DNA from 2 places in the Arthrobacter sp. K410C genome. Region 2 is predicted to be linked to the other one. Evidence: predicted binding sites of a transcription regulator. Region 2 holds the regulator's gene; the other holds the start of a gene.

Region 1 (12,286 bases), on a different contig from region 2:
GTTTTCGAGCTGGCTGAACAGATCCGGTTCGTCCAGGCTCCCCGGGGGCAGGGCGCCTTGTGTTCTTGTAGATTCGGCAGCACCCTGGGGGGTCACTGCCGGCTGCGTCCCTGTGCCCTGCCGCGCCTCCGCGGTTGCCTTCGCGGGCCGGGAGGCCGTGGCACCTGCCGAAATGGGGTGGTGCCCGCCCGGGAAACCCGGGCCCGAGCGCGCGGCGACGCCTTGCTGATAGGCCGTGGCCGCAGCGCGGGCGCGTTCATCCGCCGCCTCATTCAGGTCGTGCCCGGCGTGGCCCTTGACCCACTCGAATGTGTACTTTCGGCCTGCAAGCTCCCGGTCCAGCTCCTTCAGGAGCTCAACGTTCAGGACGGGTTTGCCGTCGGCCTTGCGCCAGCCTTTGCGCTTCCATCCCGGCATCCACTTGGTGATGGAGTTGATGACGTATTGGCTGTCGCAGAGGATGTGCAGGTCCTCCTCCGGGAGGTGGGCAGTGGCGCGCAGGAGGTCAAGCACCGCCATCAATTCACCCTGGTTGTTGGTCCCGTGGGGCCACCCGCCGGCGCGCCAGCAGTCGTCATTCACGTACCAGGCCCAGCCGGCCGGGCCGGGATTTCCCAAGGCCGAACCGTCAGCCGCTGCAGTAATCGTCACCGGTCCATCCTCCCAGACCGGCACGACAATGATGGCACGTACCGGCTTTCCCGTCGCCTGGGCGAAGCGGCGGCGGCCGAGAAAACGTTTACCGAAAGTTCTTGACGCGCGGGAACCGTTCGGGAAACAATCTCAGTACTACTCGAGAAAACGCTTTCCTAATCCTGAGCCGAGGACGCTTTGGGTAGGGAAGGCGGCATTCAGGAAGGCACATCAATGACGATTCGGACTGTCAGCCGGCGGAAATTCCAACTCGGCGCAGCGGCCCTGGCTCTTTCCATCCTCGCCACCGGCTGCGGAGCCCCAGGCGGCTCCGGCGGCGACGGACAGGTCACCCTCCGCTTCGCGTGGTGGGGCAATGAGTACCTCAATGCACAGACCGAAAAGGTCATCGCCGCTTTCGAGGCGGAACACCCCAACATCAACATCGAATCAGAACCGGGCGAGTGGTCCAGCTACTGGGACAAGCTCGCCACCAAGACTGCAGCGAATGACGCGCCGGACGTCATCCAGATGGACCAGAAATACATCGCCGAGTACGGCGGGCGGGGCGCCCTCCTGGACCTCGGAAAACAGGACGGGATCGACACTTCAAAGCTGGATAAGGAAGCCCTGGCGTCGGGCCAGTACGACGGTGCGCAGTACGGTTTGAGCACCGGCCAGAATGCCTATGTCATCATGGCCAACACCAAGGTTTTCGAGGCCGCGGGCGTGCCACTCCCGGACGACACCACCTGGACCTGGGACGACTACATGGACACGGCGTCGAAGATCAGCGCAGCCGGCGACGGAAAGAACTACGGTGCCGCATACGGCAGCAACGAAGCGGACCTGATCATTTGGCTGCGGCAGCACGGCGAAAACCTGTACTCTGCCGACGGCAAGCTGGACTTCGACACGGCGACGGCTGCATCCTTCTGGGAACGCCTGAAGGAGCAACGCGACTCCAAGGTAAGCCCTCCGGCAACGGTGGCCACCGAGGACTCGGGCGCCGGCCTGGAGGAAAGCCTGTTCGGCACCAACAGGGTTGGCATGGCCTGGTGGTGGACCAACCAGCTGGGTTCACTGGAATCCACCACGGGCAGCAGCATCAAGATGCTCCGCGCCCCCAGCATTCACGGGTCCGCCGCGGACAACGGGATGTACTACAAGCCCACAATGTTCTGGTCGGCTTCATCACGCTCCAAGCATCCCGAGGAGACCGCCACCTTCATCAACTACCTGACCAACAGTCCCGAGGCCGGCGCCATCCTGATGACGGACCGGGGCGTGCCCACCAACGCGGAGATTGTGGAAAGCATTACCCCCGACCTGAAGCCAGCAGACACCACGGTGGTGTCCTTCCTCAAGGACATTGCCCCGGACATGAAGGAAGCACCCCCGGTCCCGCCGGTGGGGGCTGGCAGCGTGCAGAACGTCATCAAGCGGTACACGGACGAAGTGCTCTACGACCGCCTCACTCCCCAGGCTGCCGCCGAAGCCTTCAAGAAGGAAGTCGAAGGGATGCTCTCCAGCGCACGGAAGTAGCGGCCCCGGTCCTCGAAAAATCCAGCCAAGAAAAAATGCGGCCCCTCGAAAAGAGGGGCCGCATTTCTTATAGCTGCGGGACTGGCCCGGCAGGAAGGCTAGAAGCCGCCCATGCCGCCCATCTCGTCGCCGCCGCCAACGGGAGCGGGGTTCTTCTCCGGCTTGTCGGCCACGACTGCTTCAGTGGTGAGGAACAGGCCGGCGATGGAGGCCGCGTTCTGCAGGGCAGAGCGGGTCACCTTGACGGGGTCGTTCACTCCGGCAGCCAGCAGGTCGGTGTATTCACCGGTTGCGGCGTTCAGGCCGTGGCCTGCGGGGAGGCCGCGGACCTTGTCCACCACCACGCCGGGCTCCATGCCTGCGTTGAAGGCAATCTGCTTCAGCGGGGCGTCGATGGCAACACGGACGATGTTGGCGCCGGTTGCTTCGTCGCCGGAGAGCTGCAGGTTGGCGAATGCCTTTGCGCCGGCCTGGATGAGGGCTACGCCGCCACCGGCGACGATGCCTTCTTCAACGGCAGCCTTTGCGTTGCGCACGGCGTCCTCGATGCGGTGCTTGCGCTCCTTGAGCTCAACCTCGGTTGCGGCACCGGCCTTGATGACTGCGACACCGCCGGCCAGCTTGGCCAGGCGCTCCTGCAGCTTCTCGCGGTCGTAGTCGGAGTCGGAGTTTTCGATCTCGGCGCGGATCTGGGAAACGCGGCCGGCGATCTGGTCGGCGTCGCCTGCACCCTCGACGATGGTGGTCTCGTCCTTGGTCACAACAACCTTGCGGGCCTTGCCCAGCAGCTCCAGGCCGGCGTTCTCCAGCTTCAGGCCGACTTCCTCGGAGATGACCTGGCCGCCGGTGAGCACGGCGATGTCGGCGAGCTGTGCCTTGCGGCGGTCACCGAAGCCCGGAGCCTTGACGGCGACGGACTTGAACGTGCCGCGGATCTTGTTGACGATCAGGGTGGCCAGGGCCTCGCCCTCGATGTCTTCGGCGATGATCAGCAGCGGCTTGTTGGACTGCATGACCTTTTCGAGGACAGCAACCAGTTCCTTGACGTTGGAGATCTTGGAGTTGACGATCAGGATGTACGGGTCCTCGAGGACCGTTTCCTGGCGCTCTGCGTCCGTGACGAAGTAAGCGGAGATGTAGCCCTTGTCGAAGCGCATGCCTTCGGTGAGTTCGAGCTCCAGGCCGAAGGTGTTGGATTCCTCGACCGTGATGACGCCTTCCTTGCCAACCTTGTCCAGGGCTTCGGCAATAAGCGCACCGATTTCGTCGTCGCCGGCGGAGATCGAGGCCGTGGCGGCGATCTCTTCCTTGGTTTCGATTTCCTTGGCGGAGTTCAGCAGCTCGGCGGTGACAGCGTCAACAGCCTTTTCGATGCCGCGCTTCAGGGACAGCGGGTCGGCGCCGGCGGCAACGTTGCGCAGGCCTTCCTTGACCAGGGCCTGGGCCAGCACGGTAGCGGTGGTGGTGCCGTCGCCTGCGACGTCATCCGTCTTCTTGGCAACTTCCTTGACCAGCTCGGCGCCGATCTTCTCGTAGGGATCGTCCAGCTCGATCTCCTTGGCGATGGAAACACCATCGTTGGTGATCGTGGGGGCGCCCCACTTCTTTTCGAGGACGACGTTGCGTCCACGCGGGCCGAGGGTGACCTTAACGGCGTCGGCGAGGGTGTTCAGGCCCCGCTCAAGGCCGCGGCGTGCCTCTTCATCAAATGCAATGATCTTGGCCATAACGGCAGTGGTCCTTTCGGGACGGTCGTTAAGAATGAACCTTCGCTGCAGTGCCCGCGACGGACGGTCCTTTGCCGGCGGCCTCTGTATGCCTCCGGGTGCGGACCTCACTCCAGTTAGGTGTTTCTTGGCTCCTAGCCCGATGCCGCGCACCGCCTGGTTGAAACAGGCCTTGCGTTAGCAGTCGGTACGTCAGAGTGCTAAGTCAATAATTAGCACTCCCTACGTGAGAGTGCAAGCGAAAGGCGATTGAAGCAGCGGCCGTCCGAGGAGTATTCGCTGACGGCGATCAGCGCGTCAGTTTCCGCTGCGCCCCGCTGTTTCGCTGCCGCTCGGTGCCGGCAGGTTGTCGGCACCATACGTGAAGACCCTGAAGTTCGCGGTGGTGATGTCTCCGTTGGCGTCGAACGCGACGGGGCCGGATTCGCCGTCGTAATTGATCTCATCACCCGCTGCCAGCCCCGTGACGCAGCCCTTGTAGGTGGAGCAGGCGGGAGCCTCGGCGGAACCGCCGGCAGCGCCGCCGGACACGTTGATGAGGTTGGCGGCGATGGAACGACCGGCGTCGTCCTGTGCCCGGGCCGCGGCCAGCGCCGCCAGGGTGACGGCGTCGTAGGCCTCGGCGGCGAAGGAAAGATCCTTCAATTGGCCGTCGACGGCGAGCAGCCGTTCCTGGAATCCGGCGGAGGGAAGCTGTCCGGGGACCACGGCACGGGCGCCCTCCAGTGCCTTGGCGCCCAGCTTGGACCCGTACCGGGCGAAGGCTCCATCGCTGAGGATGATGCGGGAGCCGGCGATCCCGGCACTGTCCAGTTCCGCGAGTGCGCCCTGGGCGCCTTCGCGGGCCACCAGGATCACGGCATCGGCACCGGCCTCCCTTGCCGCGCCGGCGGCCCGGCCCGCCTCCCCCGGAGGGAACTCCTCGGTTGCCGCAACGTCCAGTCCGGCCTGGCCCGCTGCTTCGGAAATGGCGACGGCGACGTCCTTGCCGTAGGCGCCTTCCTGGTACACCACGGAAACGGAGGCAGCACCGGCATTCTTCGCAAGCTTCACCAGGACGGGTGCCTGGGCGACGTCCGCGGCGGCCGTGCGGAAGTAGTAACCGCCGGAGTCCGCGCCGGTAAGTCCTGCAGCCGTGTTGGCCGGCGAGATCAGCGGTGTCCTGGCCCGGGAGAGAACATCAATTACAGCGGTTGCGTGGCTCGAATCGGTGGGTCCTACGACAACGTCTGCCTTGCCGGCCACCAGTGCATGTGCCTGTGCCGCGGCATCCTGGCCCGACTCGACCGGCAGGAGTTCCACCGGCCTGCCCTTGTGGCCGCCGGTCGCGTTGATCTCCCTGACCGCGAGCCTGGCCGCGGCAAGCTGGGAGTCATTGAGGAAACTGCTGTCACCGGTGTTGTCCAGGACCAGGCCAACCCGCAGGATGCCGTCGCCTGACGCCTCGACTGACTCTACGCGGACGTTGCCGGTGACTCCGGAACAGGCAGTGGCAGCCAGGAGGGCACACGTGGAGAGGGCGAGCGCCGGACGGATATGGACGGCGGAAACGGGGAAATGCTTCACTCGGCCGGCCGGACGCTTTCGGCCTGCGGGCCCTTCTCGCCTTCGCCGACTTCAAGCTCAACGCGCTGCCCCTCATCCAGCGCGCGGTAGCCCTCACCCAGAATGGCGGACCAGTGGACAAAGATGTCGTCGCCGGATCCGTCAACGGTGATGAAGCCGTAGCCCTTTTCCGCGTTGAACCATTTCACGGTTCCCAGTGCCATGCTGACCAACTCTTTCCGTTGAGACCGGGGACTCAGGAGCCCGAATGATGCTTGCCTGCCCCGAACCGGACCCTGGACTTCACTTTAGCCAATGCCTGCCTGGCGCTGCAGGTGTCCGGGAGTGGAGCCGGGAATAGTTATTTACGCGTGACCGGCCGGACCGGGGACGCTCACCGGTAACCGGGTCCCAGCACCACAACCAGGGGAACCTGGAAGTCCGTGCTGCTGACCAGCGTGGGGACGCCTAGCAGCCGCGCGAGGGCCTGGGCGTTGGCCAGCTGTTCAGGTCCGGCGTAGAAGATGGTGGAACCCTGCTGCGGCGCTCCGGCCCAGTTGCCAACCTGCCCCAGGGTCCAGCCGTCCGCCTGGACGGTTCCGCCCACCCGGCCCGCCAGGCCTGCCGCTCCGGTGGCGTTGTAGACGGCAACGGGCTGGGTCCGGTCAAGGAAGACCTGCGCCTGCGCCGCGGTGGTGGCTTCGGGAACAGCCTCGGCACTGGGCGATGGCCCGGTCGACGCCGATGGCGTGGCTTCCGCAGTAGGTTCCGGGGTGCTTTCAGGACTGGCCGAAGGCGTTGTCCCCGTTTCCGCCAGCGGGGCCGCTTCCTGGCTGGAAGATACCTGGGCACCCGTGCCGCTGAAGCCAAGTTTCGGAAGGATCAGGAAAGACACCAGCCCGATGGCCAGCGCCGCCACCCCTACTGCCAGGATGGGCCAGAGACGTACCCGCGAGGGCGCAGAAGCAGTGCGGTGGACACCTTGCCGCTGGGGGTTTTCCGGGACCTTGTCGAATTCGTCGCGGGCGTATCTGGTCATGGCTGACTTCCTTGGGAATTGCGGCTGGGGGCGCGGGTGGTCCTAGGTGTCGGAGCCCAGGCGCCGGGCGGTCCGGGCACGGTGGCGGGACGTACGTAGTCTACGCAGTCTTTTGACCAGCATGGGATCGTGGGCGAGTGCATCCTCGCGGTCGATCAGGGCGTTCAGCAGCTGGTAGTAGTGGGTGGCAGAGAGGTCGAAGAGCTCCCGGATGGCCTGTTCCTTTGCCCCGGCGTACTTCCACCACTGACGCTCAAGCGCCAGCACCTGCTGCTCGCGTTCATTGAGCGGGGACTCGCGCAGCGTGAAGTCCGCCAGCAGGGTGTTCCGTGGTTCCTGCGCCGGCAATTCCTCGGGCAGATGTTCCCGGGCCGGTTCCGCCACGGCACACTCCTTCGAGGTCTAGGGGAAAATGTCTTACCCCCATGCTACGGACGAATAACAGCCTTGTCATTTGCGTCGGCGAGGGCCGGGACCCGCATCCGAGCCTAAGTGCCGCCGCTCGCCTGCAAGAATGGGACGGTGCCTGAATCAGACGCCTTGTTCGAATTGGAGCAGGACCCCGCCGGAATGGAAGAGTTCGCCGAACTCGCGCGGCGCCCGCTGACGGACCTCGTGGCTCCGGACTGGGCCGAGGCGCTGGCGGGGGTGGAACCCGAGCTTCGCGCCGTCCTCGGCTTCCTGGCAGATGAGGTGGCGGCCGGGCACCAGGTGCTGCCGTCGCCGTCGAACGTCCTGCGCGCGTTCCGCCAGCCCCTTGCCGGTGTGAAGGTCCTGGTGGTGGGCCAGGACCCCTACCCGACGCCGGGTCACGCCGTCGGCCTCTCATTCTCCGTTGACAGGCGCACGCGGCCCATCCCCCGCAGCCTCGCGAACATCTACCGCGAACTGGAGGCGGACCTTGGCATCCCAGCCCGGGTGCACGGCGACCTTTCCGCCTGGGCGGAGCAGGGTGTGCTGCTGCTGAACCGGGTGATGACCGTGCGTGCCGGTTCCGCCGGTTCCCACCGCGGCAAGGGCTGGGAGAAAATTACGACGGCGGCCGTCGCCGCGGTCGCCGCCCGGCAGTCCCCGTACGGCGCGCCCTTGCCGCTGGTGGCCTTGTTGTGGGGCAAGGAAGCCGAATCAGTCCGTCCGCTGCTTGGTGATACCCCGGTGGTGTCCAGCGCCCATCCGAGTCCGCTGTCGGCGTCCCGCGGCTTCTTCGGCTCCCGGCCCTTCAGCCAGGTCAACCGGCTCCTCCGGGAGCAGGGCGCCCGGGACGTAACCTGGGAGCTTCCGCCAGTTCCTTTAGCTTAGGCTTACCTTATGAGCATTGTTCCTGCCGCCACCAGCGCCACCAAGAAGAGCCGCCCCCAGATCAATTTGGAGGTCCTCCGCCGGGAACAGCTCTCGCCGCACATGGTCCGCATCGTGGCTGGTGGCCCGGGCTTTGCTGACTTTGTCAACAACGGCTTCGTGGACCGGTACGTGAAGATTGTCTTTCCGCAGCCCGGCGTCCAGTACCCGTCTCCCCTGGACCTATGGAGCATCCGGGAAACCATGCCGCGCGAGCAGTGGCCCTATACGCGCACGTACACCCTGCGCTGGGTTGATCCGGCCGCCCGGGAACTTGCCATCGACTTTGTGGTGCACGGCGACGACGGGCTGGCCGGCCCTTGGGCGGCCAAGGCACAGCCCGGCGATCCCATCACCTTCACCGGCCCGGGCGGCGCCTACAATCCCAACCCGGAGGCCGGCTGGTACCTTTTTGCCGGCGACGAGGCAGCCCTGCCCGCCATCGCCGCGTGCCTCGAGGCACTGCCTCCGGAGGCGACAGGCCTGGCCTTCCTTGAAGTGGATTCCGACGCCGACGTGCAGCCGCTCACCGCACCGGCAGGCGTGGAAATCACCTGGCTGTTCCGTAACGGCGTACCGGCCGGGTCCAGCGACCAGCTGGTCAGCGCTGTGGCCGGCGCCGAATGGCCTGGTGGCACGGTGGACGTTTTCGCGCACGGCGAGCGGGGCTACATGAAGGCCCTCCGGGAAGTCTTCTTTACCCAGCGCGGCCTGGAACGCAGGCAGGTTTCGCTATCCGGCTACTGGGCGCAGGGACGCGTGGAGGACGTGTTCCAGGCCGAAAAGAAGCTTCCGGTCGGCCAGATCTGACCTTCGGCACCGTCAGCCGGAACCTGCCGCGTGCCGGGTCAGCGCCGGCGGGCGCGGCGCCGCTCGTTGCTTGCCAGGCTCCGGGTCAGTGGCCGCGCCAGGGTGTCGCCCAGGACGATTCCCCCGGCCGTTCCCAGCACAATCGCGCCCGCGCTGAGCATACCCCCGGCACCCAGAAGGATCTCGGCTTCCTCGATGGTGAGTACGTACATGGAGCGGAAAATGGTGAGGCCCGGGAGCAGGATCAGCGCCGCGGGGACTGCCACCACCAGCTGCGGCGCGCCCAGGCGGAGGGCGACCACGCGTGCCAGCAGGCCGATCACCACGGCAGCAAGGGCCGGTGAAAAGCGGTCACCGATGCCGAGCAGCCCGCCGCCAAGCAGGACGAAGTAGCCTGCGACGCCCACAGCCGCGGTGGGCAGCAGGAGCTGCCAGCTGGTCTGTTCCGTGATGCAGATGGCCATCACAGCCACCGCCACGAAGATGACCAGGACCCACAGATCGTAGGCCGGCGGGAACGTCTGCGTGACGTCGATCCGCGGCATCCCCGTCAGTTCACCCACCACAAACGCGACGGCGATGCCGGCCACGATGGCGCCGAAGGTCAGCAGTGTTGAGAGGAACCGTCCGGCCGCCGTGACGGGGAACCCGTTGATGGCGTCCTGCACGGACGAGACAAGGCGACCTGTCGGGAGCAGCAGGAGGATGCCGCCCACCACTACGATCGCCGGCGAGTTGGTCAAGCCGAACTGCCAGAGCAGGAGGGCCAGCTGGGTCACCACGAAGGAGCAGCTGGCGGTAATGAAGAAGTCCGGCACCCGCCAGCGTCCCAGCTGGCGCGCCAGCAGGCTGATGCCGATATTGGCAACGAACGCGATGGCCGAGGCCACCGGGCCGCCGCCCAGCACGCCCACGAACGCCGCCGCGAAAATACCGAAGGCCACCGTGACCATCCAGCGCGGAAAGGGCTTGGGGCTGGTGATCGCCTCATTCAGCCTGCGGATGGCCTCATCCCGGCCCACTCCCCCGGCCACAATGTCCGTCACCAGCTGGTGCACTTTGGCCAGGCCGGCATAGTTGTTGGTCCAGGACCGCACCACGCGCAGCAGCGCAATGGGCGTCTGGTCCTTGGGCGCGTAATTGATGCCCACGGACTGGTTGGTGATGTCCACCTCGATGTTTTTCAGCCCCAGCGCCGCGGTGACAGCGATGATGCTGGTTTCCACCTCCAGCGCGCCGGCACCGTACCGGAACATGGTTTCAGCCAGGTGCAGGGCGAAGTCAAGCGTCTTGCGCGCGGAGGTGTCCACGCCGCCCACCTGGATGGTGGGGTTTGCATAAGGACTGCCAGCCAGCCGGTCCACGATGCTCAACGGCGCCGTCGGCGGGTTTTCACCCTGGACCAGGCGGCGCAGCATCTTCTTCGCCGCAGCATCTTGCCGCAGTTCGGCAGCGGTCAGCGCCTGCGTCTTTGGCAGGCCGTCGGTGTGAGGCCGAACCCCGGAAGACTGGGCACCGGAAAGCTGGGCCCCGGAACGTCCGTCTCCGGCCCGCTCCGGTCCTGTGGCGGCGGGTTCAGGCTTTGCAGGGTCAGATTTCGCCCGTTGCGGGCGGCCTGCCGCCGGGCTCCCGGGTCGGTCAGTCAAGGGTCCCTCCTCCCTGTGCGGTGTGGACTGTGCCGTGGCGTGGACTGCCCGTCAGGATGTACGCCTGCCGGGCAACCTGCCCAGTACCGTGCGGGCCGCCGCAACGGCCCCGCGCGCAAGCCGGTTCGCGTGGAACACGGCAGGCCTGACGGGCATCGCGAAGTCACCCACCAGCTGGACCACCTCGCCGCCGAAGCCCTTCTTGAACTCGTAGCCGCCGTGGCCTTCCTGGTCCTGGCCGGAGATGCCAAACGTTCCGTAGAAGTTGTAGCGCGGATAGCCCTTTTCCAGGGCGTGCAGCATCATGCCCCAATACAGCGACGTGGCGCCGTTGAAGTAGATGTAATCCTGGACGGTGCCGCCGATCACGCAGACCACCTCATCGCCGTAGCAAACGAAGTGGATGGCGGCCACCGTGGCAACGCCCACGGAGTCCGGGAACCGCTCAATGTCCTTGAGGCTGCGCTCATAACTGTCCACCAGGTCCTGGACCACCTTGAGCCGGTTGGCTTTCTTCTTGCTGCCAGTCTCTTCCACTTCGCGGCGGAGGTCGGCGGCAGTGGCGGACTCACTGGCCAGGCGGTCGCTGATGGACTTGCGGTAGGCCGGGATGTCGATCTTGGCCATCATGAGCTTGGTGAACTCAGGGGACGTGCTGCGGAGCAGATGCTCGTAGTAGGCCCGCTCGCGGTAGACGAACCCCTTTTCGTCCCCGGCCCGGCTGAGCGCGGCGTAGAAGTCGTCCAGCGTTTCCAGCGTGGCCTGCTCGAGGAACACGCCGTTCTTCTCTGCCTTCCGGATTGCCTTCCGGGTGCGGTAGCTGGTGCTCATGATCAGCTCTTCCGCGTCCTGGATGCCCTGGAGGCTCTTGATGAACATCCAGTTGACGTTCACGAAGTCCATGTCCAGTCCCTGGTGCCGGAATCCCAGCCCTTCCAGCTGAGCCACGAGCGGACGGTTGTCCAGCACCTCGGGGTGTTCTGCACCGTCCTCGTCCCGGGCGATGTAGTGGATGTTTGGGGAGATGCGCAGCTCGGCTGCTTTGCGTTCGCGGGCACGCTTCCGCAGGAGTCCGACGACGGCGGTCACCAGTTCCCGGTCCGCGTAGTCCATCAGGGGCCCCTTGGCGCATTCGGACACGGTGTAGCCCAGGCGGGTGGTGGTGTAGTTCAGCTTTCCGGCCGCCACGAGTTCGCCGTCCCTGCGTACCCCGAAGAGTTCCACTTCCTGGCCGCGGGCTCGCTGGAACCTGGCAAAGTCGACGGATTGCAGGAAGCTGTTCTGCGGATGCTTCAGGGCGAATGCCTCGAACTCGGCATCGCTGAGGACTGCGGGCTCAAGGCCGGTGGCCGTGGGAACTGGATTCAAGGGGCTTACCTTCTTCGGTGTTCTCGCGGCGTGGCAGGGGCCGCGGTGCGGGAGGGGCTTGAGGCGGCGCACTGCTGGCGCTGGCGGCCGCGGGACGGGTGGGGGTCAGTAGAACTGCTGGCCGGTCCGCGCCGTTTCGATCCGGCGGAACACCCTTTCTGCGCCCTTGACCCAGAGACGGTGCCGCAGTGGCGAGAGCACGTAGTCGTGGCAGCCCACAAAGTCCGTGACCGTCTTGGTGAAGCTGGTTTTGAACATTCCCATGCCGTAGAGGTTGTGGCTCTTGTCCTTGATGCGGGAGGACGGAGGTGTGCCGCAGAAGTCGTATTCGGTGCAGCCAAGTTCCTGCATGCGCCGGATTGCTGTCCACTGGACCAGGTGCGAGTCGCCGTACTGTTTGCGGTTCTGGGTGGAGCCGCCGTCTTTGTAGGTCGCTTTGGCGCCGTAGTTGATCACGAAGGCGCCCACGCTGGGCTTGCCGTCCTCGTAGGCAAAGAAGAAGTTCCCCTGGCCCCGGTTGCAGAATTCGTCCCAGAAGGCGGCGTAGTACTCGTAGCTGCGCAGAGGCATCGAGCCCTTGGCCTTGACCGTGTCCGCCATGAGGTCGTACAGGGCGCGGTACGTTTCCGGCCCCT
Region 2 (6,771 bases):
CTGCAGGATGTCCTCCACGATTCGGAGCCCGGACCGGGTGCCGAACGGAAGGTCCACCTGCGTGACGTCTCCGGTAACCACCATCTTGGATCCGAAGCCCAGGCGTGTCAGGAACATCTTCATCTGTTCGGGCGTGGTGTTCTGCGCCTCATCAAGGATGATGAACGCGTCGTTGAGGGTGCGCCCGCGCATATAGGCCAGGGGCGCCACTTCGATCGTTCCGGCCGCCATCAAGCGGGGGATGGACTCCGGGTCCATCATGTCGTGGAGGGCGTCGTAGAGCGGGCGCAGGTACGGATCGATCTTGTCGCTCAGCGTCCCGGGCAGGAACCCCAGGCGTTCCCCGGCTTCCACTGCCGGACGGGTCAGGATGATGCGGGTAACCTCTTTTTGCTGCAGGGCCTGGACCGCCTTGGCCATGGCCAGGTAGGTCTTCCCGGTGCCGGCAGGTCCGATGCCGAAAATCACCGTGTTGTCGTCGATGGCGTCAACGTAGGTTTTCTGGTTCAGGGTTTTCGGCCGGATTGTCCTGCCGCGGCTGGAGAGGATGTCGTGGGTGAGCACCTCCACAGGGTTCTGCAACGATTGGGTGCGCAGCAGGGCCACCAGCTGCTGCAGCACCGCCGGGCTGATGATGGTGCCGCGCGCCACGAGTCCGCGGACTTCGTGGAGCAGCCGCATGATCCGGGGTACGTCATGGATGGGTCCGCTGATGGAAAGCTCGTTGCCGCGGACGTGGAAGTTGACGTCCGGAAACTGCTCCTCGATGTACCGCAGCGCCTCATCGTGGCTGCCGAGCGACTGGACCATCTGATCGGAGTTGTCGAAAAGGACCACCTCAGTCCGGATGCCCGGGAGGGAGTGGGGGAACTCCCCGCTGCTGCCCTCTCCGGTGGACCGGCGCTTTCCGTTCGCTGATTCAGTCATAGTGATGGCCTGCTGGCCTGTGGTCCCCTCAAGGTCGGTACAGATTGTCTTTCCATATTACGCCAGCAGCCGCCGGCGCCGGATACGGGAACCGGTCGCATGGACGAAGAATGACCCAGTTCCGTCATTAGGTATCAACTTCATATCGGCCTCATATCGTTCCCGTTTCAGTTGGGCGCAGGCGAGGGCTGGCGGCCGGCAGGTCCTGCAGGGTGTGCCATGCTGGAAATCCAGCTGCAACTGGATGACCAGGCCGCCCGGGGATCGGCCCTCCACGTTAGGAAAGGACAGGACGAACGTGCCGGAATCCGCTGCGCCCCTGAGGGCGGGCCGTGCCGTGGGCCGCATGCGCGGTCTCCTGCTGGCCGGAGTCCTGGCAGCTGTCCCGGTCATGACAGGCTGCATCGCCGAGGCCGGGCCGACGCCCACGGGCACACTGGCCACCGATCCCATCGCCACCGGCACGGCACAGGCGCCGTCCACGAGTGCGCCGCTGGAAACCACCCAGTCCTCGAACAAGGCACCGGTGTACTGGATTGGCCGCAGCGGCAGCGACGTCTTCCTGTACCGCGAATTCCGGGACGTGCCGGACCAGGAAAATCCCGTGACGCGGGCCCTGCGCTCCATGATGTCGGACAAGCCGCTCGACCCCGACTTCTTCACGCCCTGGCAGAACCCCGGCACGCTCGCCACCTCCATTTCGGGTAAAGACGTCATCACCGTGGACGTCTCCGAGGACGCCTTCAACAGCAACCTCGATGCGGAGATGGCCGCCCGGGCCATCCAGCAGTTGGTCTACACGGCAACCGCCGCCGCCGCCAGCTCAGGCCTGATCGACTCCGGGCAGCAGATCCGGGTCCGAATCCTGGTGGACGGGCATACGGACTACCTGGCGTTCGACCACATCCCGCTCGGCGCACTGATGACCCGGAGCACGGGCCTGGTGGCGCCCGTCTGGATTATCGATCCGCAGGAAAACGTGGAAGTACCCGGAGGCAGCGTCAAGATCACCGGACGAAGCACAACCGCCGGCGGCAAGCTCCGCTGGCAAATCCTGCGGTCCGGAACCAACGGCAGCACGGAGCCCTTCCTCACCGGGGAGACAACAGCCTCGCCCGAGCAGGGCCAGGCGGGGGTTTTCACCCTGGCCCTGACCATGCCGGCCGGTGACTACGAGCTGCGGGTGGCGCAGGCCGGAACCGGGGGCCGTCCGGACCAGTTCGAGGACACCCGCGCCTTCAAGGTGCGGTAGCCGTCCAGCGGCCTAGGATGTCGCTGGCCAGCACGACGGCGGCCGGCCCTGCCGTGGATGACCGCAGGACGTGGTGCCCCAGCAGTGCGGTCACGGCGCCTTTGTCGCAGAGCCGGGTGACTTCGCGGGGACTGATCCCGCCCTCGGGTCCTACGATCAGGAGCACCTCGCGGTGTTCCGCTCCCCCGCCGCCGGCCTGCCAACCCTCAAGGACGGTGCGCAGCGGACGGACGGCGTCCTCGTGCAGGATGACCGCCAGGTCCGCGGCCTCGACGGCTGCGGAAAGCGCGGCGGTGTCGACGGCGGGGCGGACCTCCGGCACCCAGGACCGCCGTGCCTGCTTGGCGGCGGCGGTCACCACCGACTGCCATTTGGCGTGGGCTTTCGCTGCGCGGTCACCTTTCCACCGCACGATGGACCGCTCGGACTGCCATGGGATCACGGCGTCGACCCCCAGCTCGGTGGCCGTTTCGATGGCCAGCTCGTCCCGGTCGCCCTTTGCCAGGGCCTGGACGAGCACCAGCCGGACGTCCGGCCGCTGTTCGACGGTTACGGACGCGCACTCCACCTCGAGGGCCGCCGGCGCAGCAGCGGCGACCCGCCCTGTCATCCTGGTGCCGGCGCCGTCGACAATATCGACGGCTTCGCCCGGTTCAAGCCGTTTGACAGCGACGGCATGCCTGGCCTCGGCCCCTTCCAGGACGAAGCGGCCGCCCGGCGACATTCCATCCAGGGACCCGGCGGCGGTGAAGAAGACGGGGTTGCTCACCGCTACAGGTTACCGAGGCGGTCCCGAAGCTTGGCGAACATGCCGCCGCTCGCAGCCAGCTTGCCGTCAGTGATCTGCTCACCCCGGAGCTTGGCCAACTGCCGCAGCAGGTCTTCCTGGGCGGCATCGAGCTTGGCGGGAGTCTCCACCTGCAGGTGGACCTTGAGGTCGCCACGGCCATACCCGCGAAGGTGGGTGACGCCCAAACCGCGAAGCGTAATGATTTCACCGGATTGGGTGCCGGGCTTAACGTCGATTTCCTGCGTGCCGTCGAAGGTTTCCAGGCTGACCTCGGTGCCAAGGGCGGCCGCCGTCATGGGAATGTTCAAGGTGGCGTGGAGGTCGTCCCCGTCCCGGACATAAGTGGGATCGTTGTTGACCCGGATCTCCACGTAGAGGTCGCCGGAAGGTCCACCGGCGGGTCCCGCCTCACCCTGCCCGGACAGCTGGATGCGTGTTCCGGTGGCGACGCCGGCAGGAACCTTGATGGTCAGTGAACGGCGGCTCCGGATGCGGCCCTGGCCGCTGCACTCGTTGCAGGGATCCCTGATGACGGTGCCGAATCCTTCGCAGCTGCCGCAGGGGGCAGCCGTCATGACCTGGCCGAGGATGGAACGGACTGCCCGTTGGACCTGGCCGCTGCCGCCGCAGATGTCGCAGCGCTCCGGATGAGTGCCGGGCTGGCAGCAGGAGCCTTCGCAGGTGGGGCAGGTGACCGCCGTATCCACCTCGAGCTTCTTGTTGACGCCAAACACGGCGTCACGGAGGTCGATCCGGACGCTGATGAGGGCGTCCTGGCCGCGTCGGACGCGTGAGGCCGGACCGGTGGAGCCGCCGGCACCGAAGAAGGTGTCGAAGATGTCCTGGAATGCGAAGCCCTGCCCGGCGTAGCTGCCGCCGCCGAACCCGTTGTCCGTGCCGTTCTCGTTGCCGGTGGTGTCGTAGACGCGCCGCTTCTGGGGGTCCGAGAGGACTTCGTACGCATGGGTCACTGCCTTGAAGCGGTCAGCGGCCTCCTCGCCCGGGTTGACGTCCGGGTGCAGGGTACGGGCCAGCTTGCGGTAGGCCTTTTTGATTTCTTCTCCGGTGGCCTCCGGTGAGACTCCAAGGACGTCGTAGTGGCTGCTCAAAGTTCGTATCTCTTCCTTGTTGACTGCATGCAGTGGGGGTGTCCTTCCGCGGACCGGCTGCCAGGGCAACCGGCGCCCCGCTCAGGGCCCCAGAATCCGGGATAGGTAGCGGGCAACAGCCCTGACGGCGGCCATAGTGGTGGGATAGTCCATGCGCGTGGGCCCCAGCACGCCTATTTTCGCTGCGCTGTCCGGACCGTAGCCGGTGGCCACCACGGAAGCTTCGGCAAGGCCGTCGTACGGGTTCTCACGCCCGATGCTGACTGCCACGCCACGGTGGTCCTGCGCCATTTCGCTCAGCAGGCGCAGCATCACCACCTGTTCCTCCAGGGCTTCCAGGACAGGTCCGATGCTGAGCGGGAAATCCACGTTGGACCGGGCAAGGTTCGCCGTGCCCGCCATGACCATGCGCTCCTCGCGGCTGCTGTGCGCCAGGAGCTCCAGCCCGTGGGCCAGTGCCTGCGCAGCCGGCCGCTGCGCCGGGCCGACGGCGGAGACGACGCCGGGCAGGGACTGCCCTAACTGGCCCAGCGGGGTTCCGGCGAGGGAACCGAGGAACTGGGTCCGGAGCGCGGCGAGGGCGTCGTCACCGAGGTCCTGGCCGACGTCGATGACCCGCTGCTCCACCTTGCCGCTGTTGGCGATCAAAACCACCAGCACTTTCCGCGGTGCCAGCAGGACGAATTCGATGTGGCGGATCAGGGCCCGGCTCAGATGGGGATACTGGACCACCGCCACCTGGTTGGTCAGTTGCGACAGCAGCCGGACGGTCCGGTCCAGGACATCATCGAGGTCGTCGGAGCCTTCGAGCAGCGACTGGATGGCGCGGCGTTCAGCCTGGGACAGCGGCTTCACAGCCGAGATCTGGTCAACGAACAGGCGGTAGCCCTTGTCCGTGGGAATCCTGCCCGCACTGGTGTGCGGTGCGGTGATGAGCCCTTCGTCTTCCAGGGCTGCCATGTCGTTGCGGATTGTTGCACTGGATACGCCGAGATGATGCCTTTCCACCAGCGCCTTGGAACCCACGGGCTCGCGGGAGTGGACGTAGTCCTCCACGATTGCCCGCAGCACTTCCAGTTTGCGTGGCTCGCTCACACTCCACCTCCAATCCAGGGTCAGGGCGGCAGCGCCACCCTGTGCAACAAACATCAGGGAAAACCATCAGGGTTAGCACTCGACATGCCTAAGTGCTAACAGTCTATTATGACTCGCCCCGTTGTTAGCATTGGTACCGCTCCGGGCGAAATTCCGGCGGCACTGATCTAGCGCTAGGCGGAGTCGATCCATGGATTACCAGAACTGGGGGCCCCGGGAGATGTCCGGCCCCGTCCGCACCCAACTTCCCGAAGTCCCCGTTGAACGCGGCATGGTCCTGGAGGACGTGCAGTCCGGGTGGGTTGGTGCCGTGACGCGGGTGGAAAAGTCAGGCGGCATGCACGTGGTGGCGCTGGAAGACCGGCGGGGAAAGTCACGGACGTTCCGGCTCGGCTTCGGCTTCCTCCTGGAGGGCCAGGCCATCCGCCTGATGCCGCCGGCACCGCGTGCCGCTGCCGGCGCCGGAGCCGGCAGGACGGCGTCGGGCTCGGTCCGGGTCACGGGCCAGCGTGCCCAGGTGGCCAAAGCCAGCCGCATCTGGGTGGAAGGCAAGCACGACGCCGAACTGGTGGAGAAGGTCTGGGGAGACGACCTTCGAGTGGAGGGCATCGTCGTCGAACCCCTGCACGGCATTGACGACCTCGCCGGAGCGGTGGCCGATTTCCGGCCCGGGCCGGGACGGCGGCTGGGCGTGCTCGTGGACCACCTGGTGCCGGACTCGAAGGAGTCCCGCATTGCCGACGCCGTGATGGCGTCCCCCGGCGCCGCGGGGAACGTCCTGATCGTGGGCCACCCGTACGTGGATGTGTGGCAGGCCATCAGGCCCGCTGTCCTGGGGATCGAGCAGTGGCCCGTAGTGCCCCGGGGCCAGGACTGGAAGACCGGCGTGCTGGCGGCCTTCGGCTGGCCGCACGCCACGAAGGAGGACATCGGGCTGGGGTGGCAGAAGCTGCTGGGTGCCGTCCGCAGCTACGCTGACCTTGAGGCGTCGCTGCTGGGCCGCGTTGAGGAAGTGATCGACTTCCTCACGGTGCCCTGAATGGGGAGCCATGTCCCGGATAGCCAGTATTCTTGGTACTGCAGGTCCTGCGGCACTGTCCGCGGCCGCAGCAAGGCAGCACCGGCATTCCGCACTATTTGCACTCTCGAAGGAAACAGACTGTGGCAGAAAACACCCGTGATCACAGGGACAGCCAGGGCGGCGCAGGCCGCTCCGAATACCATGGCGTCCCGGCGAACGCGCTGCCCCTGACGGCAGGCGAGGACAGGCAATGGGCCACCCTGGCGCACTTCGGCGGAATCCTCGGTTGCGTACCTGCGCTGCTGATCTTCCTGATCTTCCGCGACCGCGGGCCGTTCACGGCGCAGGAGTCCAAGGAAGCCCTGAACTTCAGCCTGCCACCCACCATTGCGGCCGTGGTGGCGAACATCCTGGTATTCATCCCCGTCATCGGCAACATCTTCGCCGTCATTGCCACGCTGATCTGGATCGCCCTGACCTGCTTCTCGGTGGCGGCAGGCATCCACGTGAACAAGGGCCAGCCGCACCGGTACCAGTACAACCTGCGCTGGATCAAGTAGTCCCCACCGGCTCCCAG

Evidence for each region. The regulator HrcA, encoded in region 2, represses chaperone genes, less so after heat shock. The targets are predictions, from matches to a motif close to TTNGCACTCGNNNNNNNCGAGTGCNAA.
Region 1: groL (chaperonin GroEL) is a predicted target of HrcA. The motif match lies at 4,083-4,109, and genes of this name have one in related genera.

The regions. Positions count from the first base shown of each region.
Region 1 is NZ_JBNHFJ010000010.1:1,462-13,747, reverse strand. It holds gene AC5RU7_RS14400 (RNase H family protein) at 1-651, opposite strand, end outside; gene AC5RU7_RS14395 (ABC transporter substrate-binding protein) at 868-2,178, shown strand; gene groL (chaperonin GroEL) at 2,277-3,905, opposite strand; gene AC5RU7_RS14385 (ABC transporter substrate-binding protein) at 4,203-5,471, opposite strand; gene AC5RU7_RS14380 (cold-shock protein) at 5,468-5,674, opposite strand; gene AC5RU7_RS14375 (LytR C-terminal domain-containing protein) at 5,845-6,489, opposite strand; gene AC5RU7_RS14370 (DUF3263 domain-containing protein) at 6,532-6,873, opposite strand; gene AC5RU7_RS14365 (uracil-DNA glycosylase) at 7,012-7,788, shown strand; gene AC5RU7_RS14360 (siderophore-interacting protein) at 7,798-8,637, shown strand; gene AC5RU7_RS14355 (threonine/serine exporter family protein) at 8,676-10,283, opposite strand; gene AC5RU7_RS14350 (peptidoglycan bridge formation glycyltransferase FemA/FemB family protein) at 10,335-11,651, opposite strand; gene AC5RU7_RS14345 (lipid II:glycine glycyltransferase FemX) at 11,757-12,286, opposite strand, start outside.
Region 2 is NZ_JBNHFJ010000022.1:131-6,901, reverse strand. It holds gene AC5RU7_RS19235 (PhoH family protein) at 1-927, opposite strand, end outside; gene AC5RU7_RS19230 (GerMN domain-containing protein) at 1,226-2,179, shown strand; gene AC5RU7_RS19225 (16S rRNA (uracil(1498)-N(3))-methyltransferase) at 2,166-2,948, opposite strand; gene dnaJ (molecular chaperone DnaJ) at 2,951-4,078, opposite strand; gene hrcA (heat-inducible transcriptional repressor HrcA) at 4,160-5,173, opposite strand; gene AC5RU7_RS19210 (DUF3097 domain-containing protein) at 5,364-6,212, shown strand; gene AC5RU7_RS19205 (DUF4870 domain-containing protein) at 6,335-6,754, shown strand.